4 regions of the Enterococcus raffinosus genome follow, and region 1 is predicted to be linked to each of the others. Evidence: riboswitches for the same ligand, from Rfam matches in the RefSeq annotation. Region 1 holds a riboswitch; each other region holds the start of a gene.
What was found. Region 1 has a riboswitch for magnesium ahead of J9537_RS19705 (ABC transporter permease subunit). Riboswitches for the same ligand answer to the same signal wherever they lie in the genome.
Positions count from the first base shown of each region.

Region 2: linked by a shared signal. The riboswitch ahead of J9537_RS20210 (FtsW/RodA/SpoVE family cell cycle protein) and the one ahead of J9537_RS19705 (ABC transporter permease subunit) in region 1 are both predicted to bind magnesium.
Region 3: linked by a shared signal. The riboswitch ahead of J9537_RS05445 (GNAT family N-acetyltransferase) and the one ahead of J9537_RS19705 (ABC transporter permease subunit) in region 1 are both predicted to bind magnesium.
Region 4: linked by a shared signal. The riboswitch ahead of mgtA (magnesium-translocating P-type ATPase) and the one ahead of J9537_RS19705 (ABC transporter permease subunit) in region 1 are both predicted to bind magnesium.

Region 1 covers NZ_CP072889.1:1,055,157-1,060,559, reverse strand. The annotation lists partial or broken gene J9537_RS19720 (LCP family protein) at 1-579, shown strand, start outside; gene J9537_RS20745 (helix-turn-helix domain-containing protein) at 670-1,353, shown strand; gene J9537_RS20740 (IS3 family transposase) at 1,290-2,252, shown strand; gene J9537_RS19710 (LysR family transcriptional regulator) at 2,483-3,373, opposite strand; M-box (ykoK) riboswitch at 3,674-3,840, shown strand; gene J9537_RS19705 (ABC transporter permease subunit) at 3,898-5,403, shown strand, end outside.
Region 2 covers NZ_CP072889.1:1,159,682-1,165,084, reverse strand. The annotation lists gene J9537_RS20220 (phosphatase PAP2/LCP family protein) at 1-1,367, opposite strand, end outside; gene J9537_RS20215 (FtsW/RodA/SpoVE family cell cycle protein) at 1,392-2,543, opposite strand; gene J9537_RS20210 (FtsW/RodA/SpoVE family cell cycle protein) at 2,515-3,663, opposite strand; M-box (ykoK) riboswitch at 3,779-3,946, opposite strand; gene J9537_RS20205 (MucBP domain-containing protein) at 4,310-5,403, shown strand, end outside.
Region 3 covers NZ_CP072888.1:1,115,161-1,120,563, reverse strand. The annotation lists gene J9537_RS05460 (GNAT family N-acetyltransferase) at 230-697, shown strand; gene J9537_RS05455 (GNAT family N-acetyltransferase) at 687-1,133, shown strand; gene mgtA (magnesium-translocating P-type ATPase) at 1,180-3,834, opposite strand; gene J9537_RS05445 (GNAT family N-acetyltransferase) at 4,034-4,462, opposite strand; M-box (ykoK) riboswitch at 4,638-4,807, opposite strand; gene J9537_RS05440 (hydroxymethylglutaryl-CoA reductase, degradative) at 5,072-5,403, opposite strand, start outside.
Region 4 covers NZ_CP072888.1:1,655,298-1,660,700, reverse strand. The annotation lists gene J9537_RS08150 (aminotransferase-like domain-containing protein) at 1-569, shown strand, start outside; gene J9537_RS08145 (nitroreductase family protein) at 570-1,301, shown strand; M-box (ykoK) riboswitch at 1,339-1,503, shown strand; gene mgtA (magnesium-translocating P-type ATPase) at 1,698-4,304, shown strand; gene pdhA (pyruvate dehydrogenase (acetyl-transferring) E1 component subunit alpha) at 4,696-5,403, shown strand, end outside.

The sequences.
Region 1 (5,403 bases):
CGATGAAGGGAAACAGCACGTTGATGGAACAAAGGCTTTATCCTATGCACGAGAACGTCACAGCGATAACGATATCATGCGGGGCTTTCGCCAGCAAGAAATTATCCAGGCGGTGGGAAAGAAATTAAAGTCAAAGGATACCGTTAAAACCTTACAGGAATCATTGACTCGTTTGACAACAATATCCAAACCAATATTACTGGCAATCAGCTAATAACACTGATGAAAAATAGTTTGGCTTACAGCGATTATGACAAACAACGGCTCACCTTTGATTGGCGAACCTTCAGTAATCAGGGGCGTAGTATGGTGGAACTATACCCAGACAGCATTCGCTACGTCAGTCATGAATTGAGAGTAAGTCTTGGAATAGATAAAAAGAATGAACAAGATAAGAAGGACTTTGTCTTCCAAACAAATGGGAATTACCTCTATCAAAGCGACTATTCTGTTCAGGATGAAGCCTCTGAAGAGAAGGAATCTACCTCTCATAACGGCAACACTTATATTGGAACACCGGGAAATACTGAGACGGGTTCGCTTCCGACTGTTAAAACGAAAAATGGCTTTGTTCCTTGATAAGGTGTTAACTAAAAAGCGTATGCGTTCTGATATGCTACCCCTAACTAGGACAAAGAAATAATTAAGTCCTAGTTAGGGGTATTTATTATGGGAAAAAGACAGATGAAACTTACTGTGGAAAAACGAGTACAGTTTGTTAAGCAGTATTTGAATGGAGAACGAGGATCAGCTCGAACCGCTAAAGAAGCTGGAATTAGTTCCACTACGTTGAAACGATGGTGCGCAATTTATGAAAACGAAGGTCCTGCTGGGTTGATTGCCACAAGAAAGAATAAGGGATATTCAAAGGAACTAAAACTTGAAGCCGTTCTTGATTATCTGAATGGCTCAGACAGCCTATTGAGAGTAGCTAAAAGATACGAATTAAGAAGTACAACTCAACTTCGAGACTGGATTAAGAGATATAATACTCATGGAGACTTCAAATCAGAAAGTGGTGGAAGCAACGTGAGACAAACAAAAAAATTCAGTTTGGAAGAACGTGTAGAAATGGTCCTGTATTGTATCGCAAATGACTATGATTACAGCAGGACCGCAGTCAAATACCAAGTGAAATATGCCAATCTCTACAATTGGGTAAAGCGTTACGAAAAAAAAGGCAAGGCCGGTTTAGAAGATCGTCGTGGACAACGAAAAGCCAAACAAGAAAGTCGCACCCCAGAGGAAGACGCGCAAATCAGAATCGCTCAACTCGAAGAACAAGTAAAATACCAACAGATGGAGATCGACCTGTTAAAAAAAGTAAAGGAATTAGAAAGAAGGGATCGCTAGGACAAGTCAGAAAAGTAGTTGCTTACGAAGCAATCAAAGAACTTCACGAAGAAAAAGCCTATGCCATCTTACCCATGTGTAAAATCATGAGTGTCACTCGTTCGGCTTATTTGCGGTGGATCGAACATCCCTATAGTGAACGGACGCTAGAAAACATGGAATTGGCGAAAGTTATACGGATCATTCATAATGAACATCCTGAAAAAGGGTATCGCGGGATTAATAATGACTTGCTTCGAGAACACGATATTCATGTCAATGACAAACGCGTGTTGCGTATCTGCCGACATGAAGGGATTCAGTCGACCATCAAACACTCTGCCAACAGTATTACAAAAGGAGCGAATCATCCCTACCACACCGCCGAAAACATTTTAGATCGTAAGTTTACTGCCGAAGCGCCGAATCAAAAATGGCTAACGGATGTAACGGAATTCAAATATTATGAGGGACCAGAAATCCACAAGGTTTATTTAAGCGCGATTTTAGACCTCTATGATCGTCGGATTGTTTCTTACGTCATTAGTGATACCAATGACCTGAATATTGCCTTTGATACCTTCGATCAAGCAATCGAAACAGAACCTGATGCTCACCCGCTCTTTCATAGCGATCGTGGATTCCAATATACGCATCAGAATTTTTATAACAGAATCATTGAAGCTGAAATGACGCAAAGCATGTCTCGTGTTGGAAAATGTATCGATAATGGTCCGATGGAAGGGTTTTGGGGAATGATCAAACGAGAAAAATATTACGGCAAGAAATTTACGAGTCGTACAGAACTAGTCACGATGATTGCGAATTATATGGACTATTACAACAATGGGCGCTATCAACGGAAATTGCATGTGTTGACACCGATGGAGTATCACAATCTGTATTACGAAGCAGCCTAATCATTCGTGCGTTTCAAACATAAAACGTCCTTTGTTTTGTGTTTGAAACGCATGACCAACCAAGCGGCAGCGCGGTAGTTGTTTCTTAGAAAAGTTAAAAACTACTCTTCAAGAAGCGAAGAGTAGTTCTAAAAATCATTCATTATTTCATTGTCCTATTGACGGGTAGCCCACCATTCTTTGATTAAGAAACGTATACGCTTTTTGCTGTCCTTTGCTGGAGGTCAAATTTATTCAGACCGATTTCTTCCTTTCATCTCAATTTCTTTGAATATCTGCTTTAAGTCGTTTTCTACTTCTTCAATGTCAAAAGCAGGAGCGCTTGTTTTATTTTTGTATAAATAGAACTCTAAGTTTAATCCATTGGGCAATGACAGGAAGTGAATCGATTCCCTTGATAACAATTCTTTTTCAATCGCATGAATCACGAACACCCCTTTTTTCTCCTTCAACCACTTATGAATCCCCAAACTGTCTGGGCAATAGAGATACTCAGGTGTAATACTGAAGAAGTCCGCTGTCCGTTGTGTTAATTGCTGATGGCCAAGGTGATCGCTCAAAACGATGAAGGGTATTTTTTCTAGATCTTTGGCGTCAGCTTGATTTAATTCATTTTTTACTAGGGAGGTATTTGCGGCCAAAACTACTTTTGATCGAATCAATGCCGTTCGCTCAAATTGAGGATCTTCCACCAAACTGCTAGTAATCACCAAATCTACTTCCCTGTTTTTTAATTGATTGAATAACTCTAATGGAGCAGCATTCACATAACGAATCGTGTAATCCACCTCTTTGCATGCACATTCTCCAGCTTCAAAAATGAAAATAGATTCGCTGATGCCTACTTTAAAGATTGGTCGATCAATCATTTGATAGAGCGGAAATTGAATCTTCTTAGCTTCATCAATGATACGTTTGACTACAGGGAGGATTTTCTCTCCTTTTTCACTTAAAATCAATTTCTTTCCTTGACGAAGAAATAGATCATAGCCGAGTTCGTTTTCGAGACTTTTCAATGCTGAGCTTAATGAAGAAACTCCTACATAGAGTTCCTGAGAAGCTTTAGAAAGACTGCTATATTTAGCGATAATATAGAAATACTCTAATTTTTCGATTGACATTTTTTCACATCCAAACATGTAGTATTTTAGGTCAACCTAATTTTGCTCCTCTATAGGCCAAACAATCAAGAAAGAACATTAAATAACAGATATTCTTTAACAGAGGTTAACGTTTGATCGCTTTTTTTCTGAAATTTGAAGGAAAACGTCTTTCATGAATCTGGAATGCGATTCCTTAATAAACGAAAAGGTGTAGAAACCCTTTGTTCCCAATAGCTCACTCTTGCTGCTTATTCATCAATAAGCTTTTCTCGATTGCTTTCCCCTTTTTCACGAGTATGATGGGTTTGCACAATAAAATAAAAATCATATTAGGTGAGGTTACTCTGAAGAACATAGGTTATCGCTCGGAAATGTCGAGAGACAGTAACGAGTAAAGCAGGGATTGTCGAATGAAGGCTTTCTCAAGATAACTAGAAACTTTTCTTACGTCTCAGAAAGCCAAAGCTCAATGAACGTGATTTCCTGATAAAATTAGTTATTCGGTGACCTCCTTAATATGATTATTTAGGAGGTTTTTTACATTGAAAGTTTTACACGCTCCATCTCAAAAGAATACCACGCTAAAGAAAAGCATTGGAAATCTGACATTTGTGATAATCTTAGCGTTATTCGCATTTATTTTGGTCTTTTCCTTAATAAAAATGAATCGACCGCTAGATTCTCTACCCTCAGAAGAGGTTTTATCGACCCCTAGTAAAACACACGATTTCTTAGCCATCTCAAACCTGCTCTATTTTTCCATTCGAACGATGTTTCGAATGATCATCGGGATGATTTGGTCATTTCTTTTCTCCTTTGTGTTCGGTGTTCTAGCGGTAAGATATAAAACCGCTAGACGGATTATTTTACCGATGGTCAATTTTTTAGAGTCCGTTCCACTACTTGGCTTCTTGACTTTCACCACCGCTTGGCTGCTAGGGCTTTTCCCTGGAAATGTCTTAGGTGCCGAATGTGTGGCGATCTTCGCGATCTTTACCGGTCAAGCTTGGAACATCATGTTGACCCTTTACCAAATCATGGAGGTCATTCCTTCTGATTTATCGAATGTTACAGATCAGTTCAAATACAACCCTTGGGAAAAATTTTGGCGATTAGAATTTGTCTACGCGATTCCAGGATTGCTGTGGAACGTGATTATCTCCCAAACGGCGGCTTGGTTCGCCTTGGTGGCCAGTGAACAAGCTTCTGTTGCTCTTCCGAAAGACACGACACTTTTTTTGCCGGGAATTGGCTCCTATATTCAAATCGCGTTGGACCGTGCTGATTTTAAAGCATGCTTATGGGCTGTCTTAGCCTTACTACTGAATGTTATCATTCTGAACTTTCTAGTTTTTCAACCATTGGTTCGCGCAACCTATTACTTTAAGTATGAGACAGATGTTGAAAGTACTATCCCGCCACGATCTATTATTTATCGTTTGCTCAAAGAGGCAACATTGACGCACTATTGTTCTCATATTTTTTCACTATTTAGTCAATTTTGGATCTATCAACTACCGAAAATTTGGTATTTTTTGAAGCTTGATCGACTCTATAAACGAATCGCTAAACTGCGGAATTTCTTTAAAACCTTGTGGTATATCGGGCTGGGGGTCTTAATCATTGTCTGCTCTATCAAGCTGTATCATTTTTTGCCTCATCAGGATTTCGGAATGATTCCACGTTTAACACTTTACACCACCTTACGTGTAACCTTAGCAATGATTGTAGCTGGACTGATTTTTACCCCTCTGGCTATTTGGGTAGCTAGTGACAATCGTCGGTTAAATATCGTGCAACCTATTGGGCAAATTTTAGGTTCGATTCCTTCTAATGTTTATACGCCCTTTATTGTTATCTTTATAAGCATGGGGTTTGATAAATTGGAATGGTGGATTCTGCCTTTGATAATGGTCGGGTGTCAATGGTATTACTTCTTTAACGTGATTGCTGGATACTTAGCAATTCCAGATGATATTCGAGACGTGACAAAAATTTTCAAATTATCGAAATGGCATTGGTGGGTTAAATATCTCATCCCCTCGATC
Region 2 (5,403 bases), 100 kb from region 1:
TTCCCATTTTCGCCAATTCCATCTAAAATTTTCTGGTAGCTAAAAATACTTTTAGTTGAAAGGATCTTCTCTATCAATAATTCCATTACTTCACGCTGTCTACCCTGGCGTCCATAATCACCTTTTGGGTCTTCATACCGCATTCTAGAATATTGAAGAGCCTCCCACCCGTTCAAGTGTTGCTTACCTTTTGGGTAATCAATTCCTTCTGCCGAAAAAGCAAAATCATTGTTCACAGTCACCCCGCCAACGGCGTCCACTAGCGTTTGAAGGCCATCCATATTAACCGAAACATAGTGATGGATCGGTATATCTAAAAATTTTTCAACTGTATCCATCATCATCTCAGGGCCGCCAATTGAATGGGCATGATTGATTTTATCTTCATAATCCGCTCCAACAATCTCTACAAAAGAATCCCGTGGAATGCTTACTAAGGTTGTTTCATTCGTTTGATTATTTAGCGTCGCGACCATGATCGTATTGGCCCGGAAATCTGTTTTTCTTTTCGCATCATTGGCAATTCCGAGAATCAAAATACTCATAGGTTCTGAAGCTTGAGGCGTCTTTGTTTTTCCCCCACGCTCAACTGGGGAGTACATAGAGTCCGCCATTTTTTGTGAACTATGATAAAACTTCAATGCAAACGCGCTTAGTCCTGAAACCAATACCACTAACACTGCAAGAAAGCCAATTAGTACCTTCTGCCAAGTTAAAAGGCCATTCTTTCTTTTCCGTCGTGGGGACTGACGGGGGTTTTGTAAATATGGATAGCAGAAACCCGCCGTCCCGAAAGTGAGACCTCCGCCTAAACACACCCCCGCCAAAACATCACTCATATAATGAACGCCTAAATAAATTCTGCCACCTACAATAATGAACGTTAAGAAAAATAATCCTATTTTAAGTAATAGAGGCATGCGCCGTTCTCTGAAAAAATAGAGCACGATCAGCGTGCAAACAAGCGTCATAATCAGCAACGAATGTCCACTTGGAAAACTATAGGAGGAACGAGAAAGGTATTGAATCTGGTCTGGACGCGACCGCTGAATCACCTGCTTTAATAAATAACCTACCCCACTGATAAAGATCAGATTTCCCATGCACCAAACAGCTAATGCCCGCTCGTGTTTTCTCAACAAGTAGACAGCAAGAAGTCCAAAAATAATCACCATCGGACCGATAGTAGCGATTTTCGCCATTCCTCCCACAAAAGCCGTTAAATAGGAAATATTTGGTAAGCGATTTTGGAGAAATACAGCATCTATCCCTTTCATCCAGTGTGCATTCATTGCGACAGCACTAGTTATCACCATGACTGAAAGGAGCATACCTGCACTTCGTAGGAAAAACTTTTTTCGCATCATTTTGTTCAATTCTCCATTCAATTTTTATATTAATCGTTCTTTTTCTCGAAAGCCCATCATGATTCCCAAGCCAACACCTAGAACAATCAAGGAGGTTCCTCCTTGACTTAAAATCGGCAACGGAATACCCGTTAATGGCAAAATACCAATCGCAGCTCCGATATTTTCAAAAATTTGGAACAGCAAACCAAATACAAAAGTAACCGCCAAATAGAGATTGCCTTTATTATTTGTTTTCATCGCAGCTGAAATGATTTGATAAAACAAGTAGAAGTATAGAAAAACCACTAAAGTACTGCCAATGAAGCCAAAGCCTTCTCCAATCACCGTAAAGATCATATCTGACTCACGAACAGGCACATATACGGATGCCTGCTCACTGCCGCGACCAAACAAGCCGCCCGATCCAATCGCGTAAAGACTCTGTACTTGCTGATAGGCAATAGAATCACGGTATTGAAAGGGATCAACCCATGCACGCACACGATCTAGCTGATACGTTTTAAAATGCAGCCAATATAGCAGCTTATTCCCCCATTCACTGAAAACCAAAACCAATAAAGTGGTACCTAAAGCTGCTCCGATACCCGTAATCGTCGTAAGTATTTTCCAATGAACCCCGGATATTACAAACAGCGCACCTAAAATAGCAATAAATACTAAACTCGTTCCAAAATCTCGTTGAATAAACATCAAGAAAAATGTCGGCAGGCTGAACAATGCCACCTTACCTAAATAACGTAGATCACTTTTCAAGGTTCGCTGAGAGCAATTCAACTCATCGATTAGTGTTAAGCGAACCATAAAAAGAGTAAAACTCAGTTTCATCAATTCTGATGGCTGAAAAGAAAAACCGCCGATACGCAGCCAGCGCTTCGTGTTCGTTACAGTGTACATCGCCGGATCATAAAACCAATACAATAGCGCCATAATCCCTAACGATACAACGTAAAAAAAGGGCGCATATTTTAACAAAGTAGCCGTTTTGAATTTACTGACGATCCCCATGGTCAATAGAGAAATCAGGCAAAAAACAATCTGCTTCGTTACAACATTTTTAACGTCAGCCCCATCTAGCTCAGCCGCCATCGATTGTACGCCGATACTAATTAAATAAAAGATGAAAATGGGTAAAAATAAAGAATAGTTAAATTCGCTGCTCAAACGTTTGATCATTTGTTCGATCCTCCGAAGAAAGTTTTAGACAGATACCCAGCGCGATAGAAAGAATCAGGTAGCTCGTCCCCCCATAACTAATAAAAGGTAACGGCACTCCTGTCATAGGTATTAGTCCTAAAATACTAGCAATATTGATACTGGTTTGGAGAAGCAAAAGCGTTCCAACCCCAAAATAAATTAAGCTGACCTGCTGATTCACTTCCTTCGCCGCTAAAACAAATAGACGAAGAGCAATCAGAAAAAGCAATGCCAATACGAGTAAGCCGACAACAACGCCTAATTCCTCCACCAAAATCGAATACACAAAATCTGTTTCCGCTACTGGTAAATAGCCTTTTTTAGTAATACTATTTCCCAGCCCTCTACCAAAAAAACCACCGTTATAAAGCGCGTAGTACGAATTACTCATTTGAAATCCTTTACCGTAGGGATCTAGAAATGGATCTCTCACTAAGCGGATACGATCATAGGTATGGGCAAATAATTCTGGCAAAAGATGGTGGCTGCCCAAAAAAAGTATCGCGCCTCCGATTAAAACAATCCCCAAAATCAACCCTGAAAAAATAAGTACTGACCACTGATAGGGCAATTGCGCAGTCGTAATAATGACTAAAGCGACTCCCCAAATAATGATTGCACCTGTCACTTTAGGCTGGAGCAAAATCAATAATCCGCTAAGTGCCACTAGACCACAAGGAACCAGCATTTCCTTTCTGGTGCGCTTCACGCGGAAAAAATACGCCAAATAAAGAATCAGTGCCACATTTGTGACTTCAGAAGGCTGGAATTGAATACCTAATAAGGAGACCCATCTTTGTGCACCATTAATATTGACGCCACTTATTTTCACTAACAGTAAACTAACTAGTCCAACTGCTAATAAACTTTGCGCTAGCTTACCATTTATTAGTACATTATTTTTCACATGAAAAAGCACAGCAATCAGCAGCCAGCTTAGCCCCATAAAAACCGCCTGCTTACTAAATAGCGACAATGGATTTTCCCCTTCCGCCATCAAACGATAAGAACTAGCACTAAAAACAATTAAAAGACCGATCAGGCTTGTCCCCAAATAAGGTAATAACAGCAGCCAATCGATCTTTTTTCTTTTCATCATGTTCATCTCTCCCTTCATCAAGTAATTGTTTGAGACGAGAGAGTCCACAATAAATAACCTAAAAAAGAGACACCAAACGTTAGCGAAAAAAACTAACAAGTCTGGTGTCTCACACAATCAATCTCATCGTCTGAGTTTTAGCACTAAACAACGTAAAGAATAACTCTTAGCTATTTTATGAAAAGCCTTAATCCGACAATTCCTATTTTACACATTGGCGTCTTTCGACGTTTCTGCGCAATAGCCTATGTTTGTTTAGGAGCCTCACCTAACAAGTTTACTTATATTTACTTTCACAAAGAATACTACTTTTTTTGTCAGTAAATAGCAAAATATTCTAAAGAAAATACGACTTTCTTTACATTTGCTTATAAAATCCTTTACTAAAAATTTACTAGGATCAGAAACCTTTTTATGGTATTTAAAAACCTTCTTTTTATAAAAGAACGAATAATCACAAGTAATTTGAACACTATATTATTTAGTAAGCTCTTATACAATACGCGTCTAATCAAGTGAAATAACTTCTTTATTAAAAAGAAAATGGTCAAATAAAATAATGCAAAAATTAAAACTTGAGCAGTTTATTTATTAAAAAAGAATTATTATTTACCCATTACATACCTATTATAAAGGAGTTATATTTGTGAAAAAGAATTTATATAAATTATTTGCTTGTTCAATCGTGTTGGGCCCTCTCTCGACCTTTCCTATCCAAAGTAACGCTGAAACATCTACTGACAGCAGCGCTCTAAACAGTACGGTTTTCTCTGAACCACTGAACACGACAAGCTCAGTGAATAGTCTCTCATCAACAACAGAAAGCTCCGCAACGCAAGATAGTACAGTAGCGCCCATTCTGGGAACAACTGAACCTTCTACAGCGGATTCACAACCATCAAGCTCTTCAACCGCAACACTTGAACCAGAACCACGTATAGCCTCTGTAGACTCGTGGATGCCAGACCCTGTCTTACAGCAGCTTGTTGCAAAAACGATTGGCAAAACTAAAGATACCTTGACTCAAGAAGATATGACAAAACTTACTAGCTTGTATATTCAAAATTCAGATAATGCTATCGCTAATTTACAAGGGTTGGAGTTAGCCACAAACTTGGACTATTTTTATATGAATTCAAATAATCAAATTACGGATTTTTCAATTTTAGCTGCTTTGCCAAAACTAAAACAAGTCTATCTGATGGGCACAAATGTTAACGATGAAAATGTTCCGAATTTTGGTACAACGATCACTAGACTTAACCTTTCTGGATCAAGTGTTACTGACAAGGTATACGACAAAATCAACAAAATGACGAACCTAGAGTCCTTAACCTTTGAATCAAATATGAATATCACAACAATCGAACCTGCGATAGCTTTAACAAAGCTAACTGAATTGCGTGTTCAGTTTTGCGGGATTACGGATTTTCGCCCGATCAATCAAATGCCAGCATTAACTCAGCTTGCTGCCTATGGTCAAAATACTGGACGAAATGATTCAGCTACAGCGATCAATGCCCAAGCGTTAAATTACGATGCAGACAAACAAACAATCTATGTTCCCTTTTCAATCATGCCGAACCGCATGACCAACTACGATGGCTATATACCGCCTTTCACAACGTCAAATAGCGATAGTCAAACCTACTTTGACTTCAATGGCGTACAGCTAGACAGCAGCCGATTGGCGATTACAGATGAAGGGATTACTGTATCTGGTGTAACACAGGATGAATT
Region 3 (5,403 bases), on a different replicon from region 1:
CTTGTTAAAATTAAGAAAAATAAGAAAAGAGTTGTTCTCTATGCGACATTTTGTCTTCAATATACGCACAATTGCTTTCCTTCAAACAAGAAAACTACTATAAGATGAAACATCGTTTGAAGGAGGAATAAGAAAGGTTTCATCGTCTTCATTAAAGAGCCATTTTGGGTGCTCTTTATTTGTTGCGGAGAAAAACACTTCTTCCTTACAAAAATTGGAGGATTGCTAAATGGGAACTATTAAACAAGTAAATAGAAAGAAAAAAAATGAACTCGCAAATTTGTTGCTGATTTGGGAAAGTTCGGTGGCAGCTACCCACCACTTTTTGACAGCAGAAGACATCCAGTCTTTAAAGCCTGAGGTAAAGAACGCTCTATTAATGATCGATCAGCTTTATGGCTATTACGACCCAACTCTTGTCGGGTTTGTTGGAATCGAAAATGAAAAAGTCGAGATGCTCTTTGTTGCTGCTCATTTCAGAGGAAACCGAATCGGTAAAAAATTGCTTCAATACGCAATTGACGAACAACAGATAAAGTATGTCGATGTAAATGAACAAAATGATCAAGGAATAGGATTTTATCAGCACATGGGCTTTCAACTAGCTGGTCGTTCAGAATTTGACGAGCAGGGGAACGCTTTTCCCATCCTGCATTTAAAAATAAGAAACACTAAGGAGAACTCAAATGAAAATTGAAGAAATTCATTCAAATAAGAAAAAGTTTTTAGATTTGCTTCTTTTAGCAGACGAACAAGAAGACATGATTGATCGGTACCTTGATAGCGGGCGTATGTTTGTCCTGTATGATGACGATCTGAAGTGCGAAGCCGTTGTCACACGATTAAATGAAACGGAATGTGAACTGAAAAATATCGCGACGATGCCAAATGAGCATGGTAAAGGCTATGGCAAAGCCATGATTCAGTTTTTATTCAATGAGTTTTTAACTCAGTATCAAACGATGTATGTTGGAACTGGTGATGTCCCTGGCATCCTGAACTTTTATAAAAAGTGTGGATTTCAAGAATCTCATCGTGTAGAAAACTTCTTTACAGACAACTATCACGAACCGATAATTGACCAAGGCGTTCAACTCGTCGACATGGTTTATTTGCGAGCAGATAAAAAATAAATAATAAATCACGCCTCTGAAATTAATTTTTCGGAGGCGTGATTTATTATAAAAGTTCTTGGTAACGTTGGATATAGATTTTTTTTACCAAGGTAACTAGCAAAAGATAAGCCAAAATCGTGACAACTAACCATAGCCAATATTGATTAGGTAAGATACCTAATCCCAAATTCTGTCCGAAATTTGTAAATGGCAACAAGGTTCCTACAACAATCCCTAAAGTTGTAATGACCGTCATGATAAATGACCCTCTGCTTTGAATAAATGGAATCTGGGGAGTTCTCAGCGCATGTAAAACTAAGGTTTGTGACCAAAGCGACTCGACAAACCAGCCTGCATGGAAAATAGCGATAAAAGCTACCTGCTGATCTGGTGACAATGAGTGATAGCTTCCGCCAATGACAGCTGGACAGACCACAAAATACATCAATAAATACGTGGTAATATCAAAGATTGAACTAGTTGGTCCAAGCCAGACCATAAACTTACCTATACTGGAGGCAGTCCATTTTTTTGGTTTTTCTAAATACTCTTTATCCATCCGATCCCAAGGAATTGAAATACAAGAAATGTCATAAATCAGATTCAAGAAGAGAATTTGTAGCGGCAGCATTGGTAAAAACGGCAGAAAAGAACTAGCTACTAATACCGAAAACATATTCCCAAAATTTGAACTAGCAGTAGCTTTGATGTACTTCATGATATTGCCAAAGGTTTCTCTTCCTGAAAGAATTCCTCGTTCCAAAATCATCAAATCTTTCTCTAGCAAGATGACGTCTGCAGATTCTTTCGCGATATCCACTGCAGTATCAACAGAAATTCCAACGTCGGCTGCCTTCATTGCCGGAGCATCATTGATCCCATCTCCGAGGAATCCAACCGTATGCCCATTTTTTCTGAGCAAACTCGTGATTTTCTGTTTTTGCTGCGGATTTAGCTTCACAAAGACATTGTAATTTTCTGCGATCTCCGCTAATTCATCTTCTTTTAAATGAATTAAGTCTTCTCCATGAATGATTGTTTCCGTTCCTAATCCAACTTGCTTACAAACAGATTTTGTCACTAAGGCATTGTCGCCTGTTAAAACCTTCACACCTACACCGTGTTCTTTCAATGCCTTCAATGCTTGTTTCGTGGTTTCTTTTGGTGGATCTAGAAAAGCTAAATAGCCTATAAGCACCATCTCTGCCTCATCAGCAGTTGAAAATTCACCGACAACACTAGGATTCGTTTTTTGAGCGACCCCGATGACACGTAAGCCATCTTCATTTAACTCGTGTACCTTTTGTAATACTTTTTTTCTTAATTCATTTGTTAATTCTGTGACTTCCCCTTTAAAATCTACGAAAGAGGAAATTTCCAGCATTTCTTCAATCGCGCCTTTTGTAATCATTTGAGTTTTTCCTTGTTGATCCTCCACAACAACACTCATTCTACGCCGCTGAAAATCAAAAGGAATTTCATCTACTTTTTTGTAACGAATCGCATCGGTGTCTAATTCCTGCTTGGTAGATTCAATAATCGCAACATCAATCAAATTTTTTAATCCTGTTTGATAATAGCTGTTTAAATAAGCATGTCTTAGAACTCGATGATCCTCTTCTCCATCACAATCCAAATGATATTCGAGAATGATTTTGTCTTGGGTCAAGGTTCCCGTTTTATCTGTACATAAAACATCAATTGCACCAAAATTTTGAATCGCGTTTAAGTTCTTGATAATTGTGCCATTATTCGCCATCCCTGTAGCACCTTTGACCAAATTAGTCGTTACGATCATCGGCAGCATTTCCGGTGTCAAACCTACAGCAACGGATAAACCAAATAGAAATGCTTCCATCCAGTCCCCTTTAGTAAATCCATTAATAACAATCACTGTTGGCGCCATCAAGGCCATGAATTTAATAAATAAGAAAGAGGTCTTACGAATTCCTAGCTCAAAGCTTGTTTGAACGGGAGTGTCCGATAAAGAACTTGCGACATCGCCAAACAATGTATTTGCACCTGTGGCAATTACAACGCCTTCAGCACTTCCACTAATTACATTACTTCCCATAAATACCAAATTATCATAACTAGTTTCAGAATTCTTATTCCCCATTATCTCACCAGCACTTTTCTCAACAGGATAGCTTTCGCCAGTTAGAGCAGATTGTGAGATGAATAGATCCTTCGTGGTAATCAGACGGATATCCGCTGGAATCATATCCCCTGCGGAAAGTTTTACTAGATCACCGCAGACGATCTCCTCCATCGGAATCTCGTTATAACGATTCTCTCTACGAACCGTTGCCGTTACCTTGACCAATGATTTTAACTTTTCTGCCGCTTTATTTGAACGAACAGACTGTACCAGTGTCATTGTTCCACTGACTAACACCATAACCAAAATAATGCCGCTGCCAAAGAAATCTTTCTCACCTGCTTCTGGCAAGATCCCTTCTGTAACCAAAGAAATGAATCCTAACCCAATTAGTACCAAAGTAAAAGGGGTAATAAATGCTTTTAGAACTTCTATGATAAATGGTGTCGCCTTTTTTAAAGGAAGCTTATTTTCACCAAATGCTTCTCTAGCTTCTAAAACTTCCTCAGCTGATAATCCCAATGTCGATGTATTAAACGTCTCAAAAATATTTTTCACTGTTTTTCTAGCAAATAAACTATAATCTGTCCTTGTTGTTACTTTCTTTTGTTGTCTCATTTTTTTCTCCTTTTCTCCGAAAAAAATATGCCATAATCCTATCCCTATAAACAAGTATAGAGCCATATCTTTTACCGTATTCATCCTTACCCCTCCTGCAATCGACGGGCTTATGGAGAAAAGTGGAGGTTAAAAACAAATAGACAATAGTATCTTGTTTGTTCTTTTCTGCCATAAACCCGTAATTATTGAGCTACTGTCATCCATTTGTTTTCATCTCCTTTTTTTCTGTTTGTTCAAGTGATGATTGAATCTTCTTTTTATAGCTTCTCATAACCAATCTGCCTTCTTCATAATCATCAGAAATCGCCTGGTATCCTAATTTTTCATAAAATCCCCATGCTTGCTTTCTACCAGTTAAAAAAACGAAACAAAAGCCGAAACTCCTCGCGATCTGTTCTGCATAAATCAATAAATTTTTTCCTAACCCTTCCCCTTGAAAATGAGCATCTACTGCAACTTGTTTGATCTGAGCACATTTGTTTGAGATCGGATGTAGTAATAGCGTTCCTACTACTCGATTCCCTCGCTTGACAACCAAGTGAAGATCGTTCTTTTCCTCTCTAGGTGCTTGGAATAGAAGTTGCTTACCAGAGCTTAGCTTTAACTCGTTGTTTCTAAGTGTCAAGGCCTCATTATATAATGGGCTATTCCACTTTGTTAATGTGAACACTGTTTTACCATGATTGTTCCTCCTTATTCTTGTTTTAAAAATAATAATGATTGCTACGTAAAAAAGGCTTTTCGCTCAAAAACTCAGCGAAAAGCCTTACTATTATTCATCCTAAAGAGACAAAGTCGTATAGTCGATCTAATCGTTGAGTTTTGGCACTATACAACGTAAAGACAAACATCTTAGCTACCTTAAGAAAAGCCTTGTATTCGACAGTTCCTGTTCTACCCATTGGCGTCTCTCGACATTTTTGGGCAGTAGCCTATGTTTGTATAGGAGCCTCACCTAACAAATCATATTTTATTTTCGAACACAATATAACAAGTAATAACGAGTCTGTCAAACTTTTTTATGAAAAAAATCCGTTGATCCCTTTATTCACACTTTGAAAAATCCAATTTCATATTGATTTAAAGCGATTTTTTTATTAAAAAAAGTTTTCAAATTAATTTATAGTTTATATAAAAGTTCAGAAAAATCTGAGAGGATATAATTAAATAACGATTGTTTCTATAAAAAAGAGTAGAGCCTCTTGCTCTACTCAATCGTTTTCGACTCTTTTAATTAACCCAAACGAAGTTTTTTTATAATTTCTTCAGCTGTCGCTAAATTCATTCGTTCAGCTTTTCTTAATTGTCTAGAAACTTGTGGGATTTCACTAGTTGTGGCGCCTGCAGTAATCGCTAACGAACGACTTTGCATCGCCATGTGTCCCTTTTGAATTCCTTCTGTGACTAATGCACGAATAGCCGCAAAATTTTGAGCCAATCCAACAGCCACGATGATTTCTCCTAGCTCTTCAGCAGACGTTATTTCTAATAACTTCAAGCTTAATTGCGCTTTTGGAAAAACCTTTGTTGCTCCTCCAACAATTCCAACCTTCATAGGCAAAGTCA
Region 4 (5,403 bases), on a different replicon from region 1:
TCGAGGACGAAGTATTCAGTGAGATGAATTTTAACCTCATCCCTCCTTCGTTGAAGGAACTTGCACCACATCAAGTGATTCATCTAGGCTCATTATCTAAAATTTTTGGTTCTTCTATCAAAATTGGCTGGATTGTGGCTGATCGGGATTTAATTCAACGATTATCCGAGGCCAAGCAAATGATGGATTTTTCCATCAGCGTTTTCCCACAGGTGATCGCCCATACCGCTTTGACCGATTCACAGTTTGAACGGAATCAGAAAGAATTAGTAAGTAAATTAAAGAAACGTGCCAACTTATTTGTTTCATTAGCTGATAGTATTTCAGAGGATTGGATAATTTCTAAAATTGAAGGCGGAATCTATGTTTATTTTACTTGGCGGCATCAAAAATTGTTCAGAAAAGACTGGGAAATTTTCCTAAGAGAAAAAATATTAATTGCCCCCGCATTTCTTTTTAGTAGTGATACAATGGCAATGAGAGTGAATTATACTCGACTATCAGAAAAAGCACAGCAACTTTTTTTCGAAAAACTACAGAAGATTTCTAGAGAGCTAAGGAGGAATTAAATGGATGCATTAAAGAGTTTACAGACACACCGAACGTATCGTAATTTTGACGAAAACTATCAATTATCAGAGGAAGAATTACAAAAAATTTTGAACGCAAGTCGTCAAGCACCGAGTTGGATGAATGGTCAAATGTACAGCATTATCGTGGTACGAGATCGGAAAATTAGAGAAAAGCTTGTTGAGCTCAATCCAGGGAATCCACACATGCTTAAAAGTTCGGTTTTTCTTGTATTCGTAGCTGATTTAAAAAGGACAGAGAAGGTCGCTAAACATTATGAAGTGGGTTATCGCATTAATGAAGGTATAGATCCGTTGATCACAGCAGTAACCGATGCTGCTTTAGCCCTGGAAAATGCAGTAATCGCCACTGAATCTTTAGGATTGGGTTCTGTAGTCGTTGGATCGATTAGAAAAGATATTCCAGAAGTAAGCAATTTGTTGAATTTACCTGATTTCGTCTTTCCTGTTGCTGGCTTGAGCATTGGAAAGCCCAATGTGGAAATGAAAATCAAACCTCGTTTGCCAGAACAGGCAATTGTACACTATGACACGTACCAAGATTATAACTATCAGTTGATAGAAGAGTATGATGATACGATGGAAAAATTTGCAGAAGCTCGCGAAACGAAACTGTGGAGTAAAAAATTTGCAGATTACTTTAGCAGTTCCCCAAATAAAAAGGTCGATGAGTTTCTGAAAATGAAAAAGTTTTTTCAATCTAATGTTTGACACCGAGAGTTAACTGACATATAGTAAGGATGTAAATAAGAATAATTGTTAGGTGAGGCTCCTATACGGACACAGGCTACTGCCCAAAAATGTCGAGAGACGCCAATGGGTAAAACAGGAATCATCGTGAAGGTGATTCATAACGTAGCTGACAAATTTTGTCTACGCCCTATAGTGCTAAAGCTCGACGATGAACATGATTGGATTTTCGCGCGTGCTCATTTTCGAGTGTGCGCTTTTTTTCTGTCAGTTAAACCTGTAAGCATGTTAGGTTGCTTAATATCGCCAAAGAATAATGAAAGGATGTGAGGAAGATGGACCTTGAAGATAGTCGACCGAAAAGTAAGAATAACTGGGCGGCTTTGGCTGCCTTGAATTTTAGGAGGAAAAACTATGATGAACAAAAAAGGCCTTCTTGCTCGCAAAATCAATAAAGATCAAGAGTTAAAAAAATTAGCAATTTTATCTGATCGTGACTTATTCCTTAATTTGCGAACATCTCTTCAAGGACTATCAGAGGAGGATGCGCAAAGTCGTTTGGAGGAGTATGGACCTAATGAAGTTTCTGCGCAGAAGCCGACACCTGGTATTTTATTATTTTTGCAGGCTTTCAACGATCCATTTGTCTATGTTTTAGCACTTTTAGCCATCGTTTCATTGTTGACAAATGATATTGAGGCCTCAATTGTGATGACGATCATGATTTTGGCTAGTGTTTTGATTACGTTCATTCAAGAATATCGCTCACAAAAGGCGAGTATTGAATTAAAAGAAATGATTGAAAATACCGCTGCGATCACACGTAATGGAGAAACAAAGGAAATTCCGATGGACGAAGTAGTACCTGGTGACATTCTGACGTTAGCGACTGGAGACATGATTCCAGCAGATGCGGTGTTAATCTGGACGAAGGATCTCTTCGTCAATCAATCCTCGTTAACGGGAGAATCAATGCCTGTCGAAAAATATCTTTCAGATGAGACGGAAATAAACGAAGAAACAACCGCATTAGACTTAACCAATTTAGTGTTTATGGGAACTGACGTGTTAAGTGGTCAAGGAAAAGCTATTATTCTAAAGACAGGTCAGCAAACGTTCTTTGGTGATATCGCTAAAAATGCGACATCGAAACGTGGCAAGACTTCTTTTGATATTGGATTATCAAAAGTTAGTAAGTTGTTGCTGCGTATGGTTATGGTTCTGTTTCCCTTAGTGTTTTTAATTAACGGATTTACTAAGGGGGATTGGAGTAGTGCCTTTTTCTTTGCAATTGCAGTTGCAGTGGGCTTGACACCTGAAATGCTCCCAATGATAGTAAGCTCGAATTTGGCGAAGGGGGCATTAACTCTTTCGAAGCACAAAGTCATTGTGAAAGAATTAGCTTCGATTCAAAATCTAGGTAGTATGGATGTTTTATGTACAGATAAAACGGGAACTATTACGGAAGATCGCGTTGTATTAGTACAGCATTTAGACCCTTTAGGAAATGAAAATGAACAAGTTTTGGACTTGGCTTTTATGAATTCTACCTATCAGACAGGGTGGAAAAATTTGATGGACATCGCGGTAATTAATTATTTTGAAGAGCAAAATCGTCATTTGCCTTATCGAGCGGTTCAGAAAATTGATGAGATACCATTTGATTTTTCTCGTCGGCGTTTAACTGTCGTAATGAAGACGGACGAGCATCAACTAATGATCACTAAGGGTGCTGTTGAAGAAATGGCAGCAATCTGCAAATATGTTGAAATAAATGGGGAAATTTTAGAATTAACGCCAGATATCCGCCAACAGTTACAGATCGTTAACGAGAAAATGAATCGTCAAGGTATGCGAGTAATCACGGTTGCTGTGCGGAGAGATGCCCATGATGAACCTATTTATTCAACGGATGATGAAAAAGATATGACATTAATCGGTTTTATGGGGTTCCTTGATCCAGCAAAGGCATCAGCTAAACCAGCAATTAAATCGCTCCAACAACACGGTGTAACAGTGAAGGTTTTGACAGGAGATAATGCAATCGTTGCTCAAAAAGTATGCCAAGATGTTGGTATTCCTGCGGATGATTTTGTATTAGGGAATCAAATTGATGAAATGTCAGATGAAGAGCTGTATCAAGCAGCAGAAAAAATCAATCTGTTTGCCAAGTTAAACCCTATGCAAAAATCACGAATCATTGAATCGCTACAAACTAAGGGACACACGGTGGGTTTCATGGGGGATGGAATCAATGATGCGCCAGCCTTACGAAAAGCTGATGTCGGAATTTCGGTGGACACAGCGGCAGATATCACTAAGGATGCCAGTTCAATCATCCTACTAGAAAAAAGTCTAGGCGTTTTAGAAAGTGGTGTTATTGAAGGCCGCCGAGTATTTAGTAATATGATGAAATACATTAAAATCACTATTAGTTCAAATTTCGGAAACGTATTTTCTATTCTAATTGCTAGCGCGTTTTTACCATTTTTACCTATGCTGTCAATTCAATTACTATTGCAAAATTTAATCTATGATTTTGCACAACTAACAATTCCTTGGGACAATGTGGATGATGAGGAATTACAGGCTCCAACTAAATGGGAAACTACCGGTCTATTGAAATTCACTGTCTGTATTGGTCCGATCAGCTCAGTTTTCGACATAATTACTTTCTTAGTCATGTGGTTCATTTTTGGTGCCAATACAGGTGGTGCACAAAACCTTTTCCAAACCGGGTGGTTTATGATCGGTCTTACCACACAAGCATTGGTTGTTTTAATGGTAAGAACGAAGAAAATTCCATTTATCCAAAGTCGTCCAGCACCACAAGTTTTTGCCAGTTTACTGATGGCTGTTGTTGTCGGAGCATTAGTTGTTTTGACTCCAATTGCTGAACAATTTGATTTTGTTTATTTACCAAGCAGCTATTGGTTATGGTATCTTATTATCGTTGCTGCTTACATGTTGGCGACTCAGCTAGGAAAAGTAGTATATATAAAAATTGCAAAAGAATGGATCTGAACTATAACAGAATGGCCTGTGTTGCCATTCTGTTTCTTTTTTTGTGAAAAAAGGCAACAAAATTTAAGTTTTAAAGATTGTGCAGTCAATCGTTTTAGTTATAAATTATTCTAAAAACGATAGAGCTTTAATAAAACTAAATACCCTTTTGATTTAATCTTATTGTTTTGTCCGGTTGGTAAGAATTCCTTATTGAAAGGGTGCTGAACATGATTTCACAAGCCTAAAATGTGAAACGCTTCAATTCGCTCAAAATTAGTGAGCAAGTTTGTTGTCAATTGAATACAAAAATGCTAATTTAGAATGGAAGGAGCAATAGCAATAATACAGATTGACTTGCTGTTGCACTGATAACAAGACTTAATTTATTTAAGAGAGGAAAGTGTACACCATGGCAGAAAAAGAGTTAACGATTGATTTTGAAGCCTTACTAAAAGATGTAAACGCGGATTTTCCCGTGTACCAAGCGCTGGATGAGGACGGGAAAATTGTAAATGAAAACCTAGTTCCTGAGCTATCCGATGATGAACTTGTAGAATTAATGACTTCGATGGTTTGGTCTCGAGTGCTAGACCAACGTTCGACTGCATTAAATCGTCAAGGACGTTTAGGGTTTTTCGCGCCAACTGCTGGACAAGAAGCTAGCCAATTAGCTAGTCACTTTGCATTTGAAAAAGAAGACGTTTTATTACCAGGTTATCGTGATGTACCACAATTGATCAAACACGGACTACCATTAGCAGAGGCTTTCTTATGGTCTCGAGGTCATGTTGCAGGAAATAACTATCCAGCGGATTTGCAAGCATTGCCTCCACAAATCATTATAGGTGCGCAATATGTTCAAGCGGCTGGTGTTGCTTTAGGACTGAAGAAACGTAACAGCAAAAACGTTGTTTTCACTTATACAGGCGATGGCGGTTCATCACAGGGTGATTTCTATGAAGCAATTAACTTTGCCGGTGCTTATCATGCAAACGCTGTATTTTATATTCAAAATAACGGATTTGCGATTTCTACTCCTCGTGAAAAACAATCCGCAGCAAAAACGTTAGCCCAAAAATCAGTGGCAGCTGGAATTCCTGGTATTCAGGTTGACGGA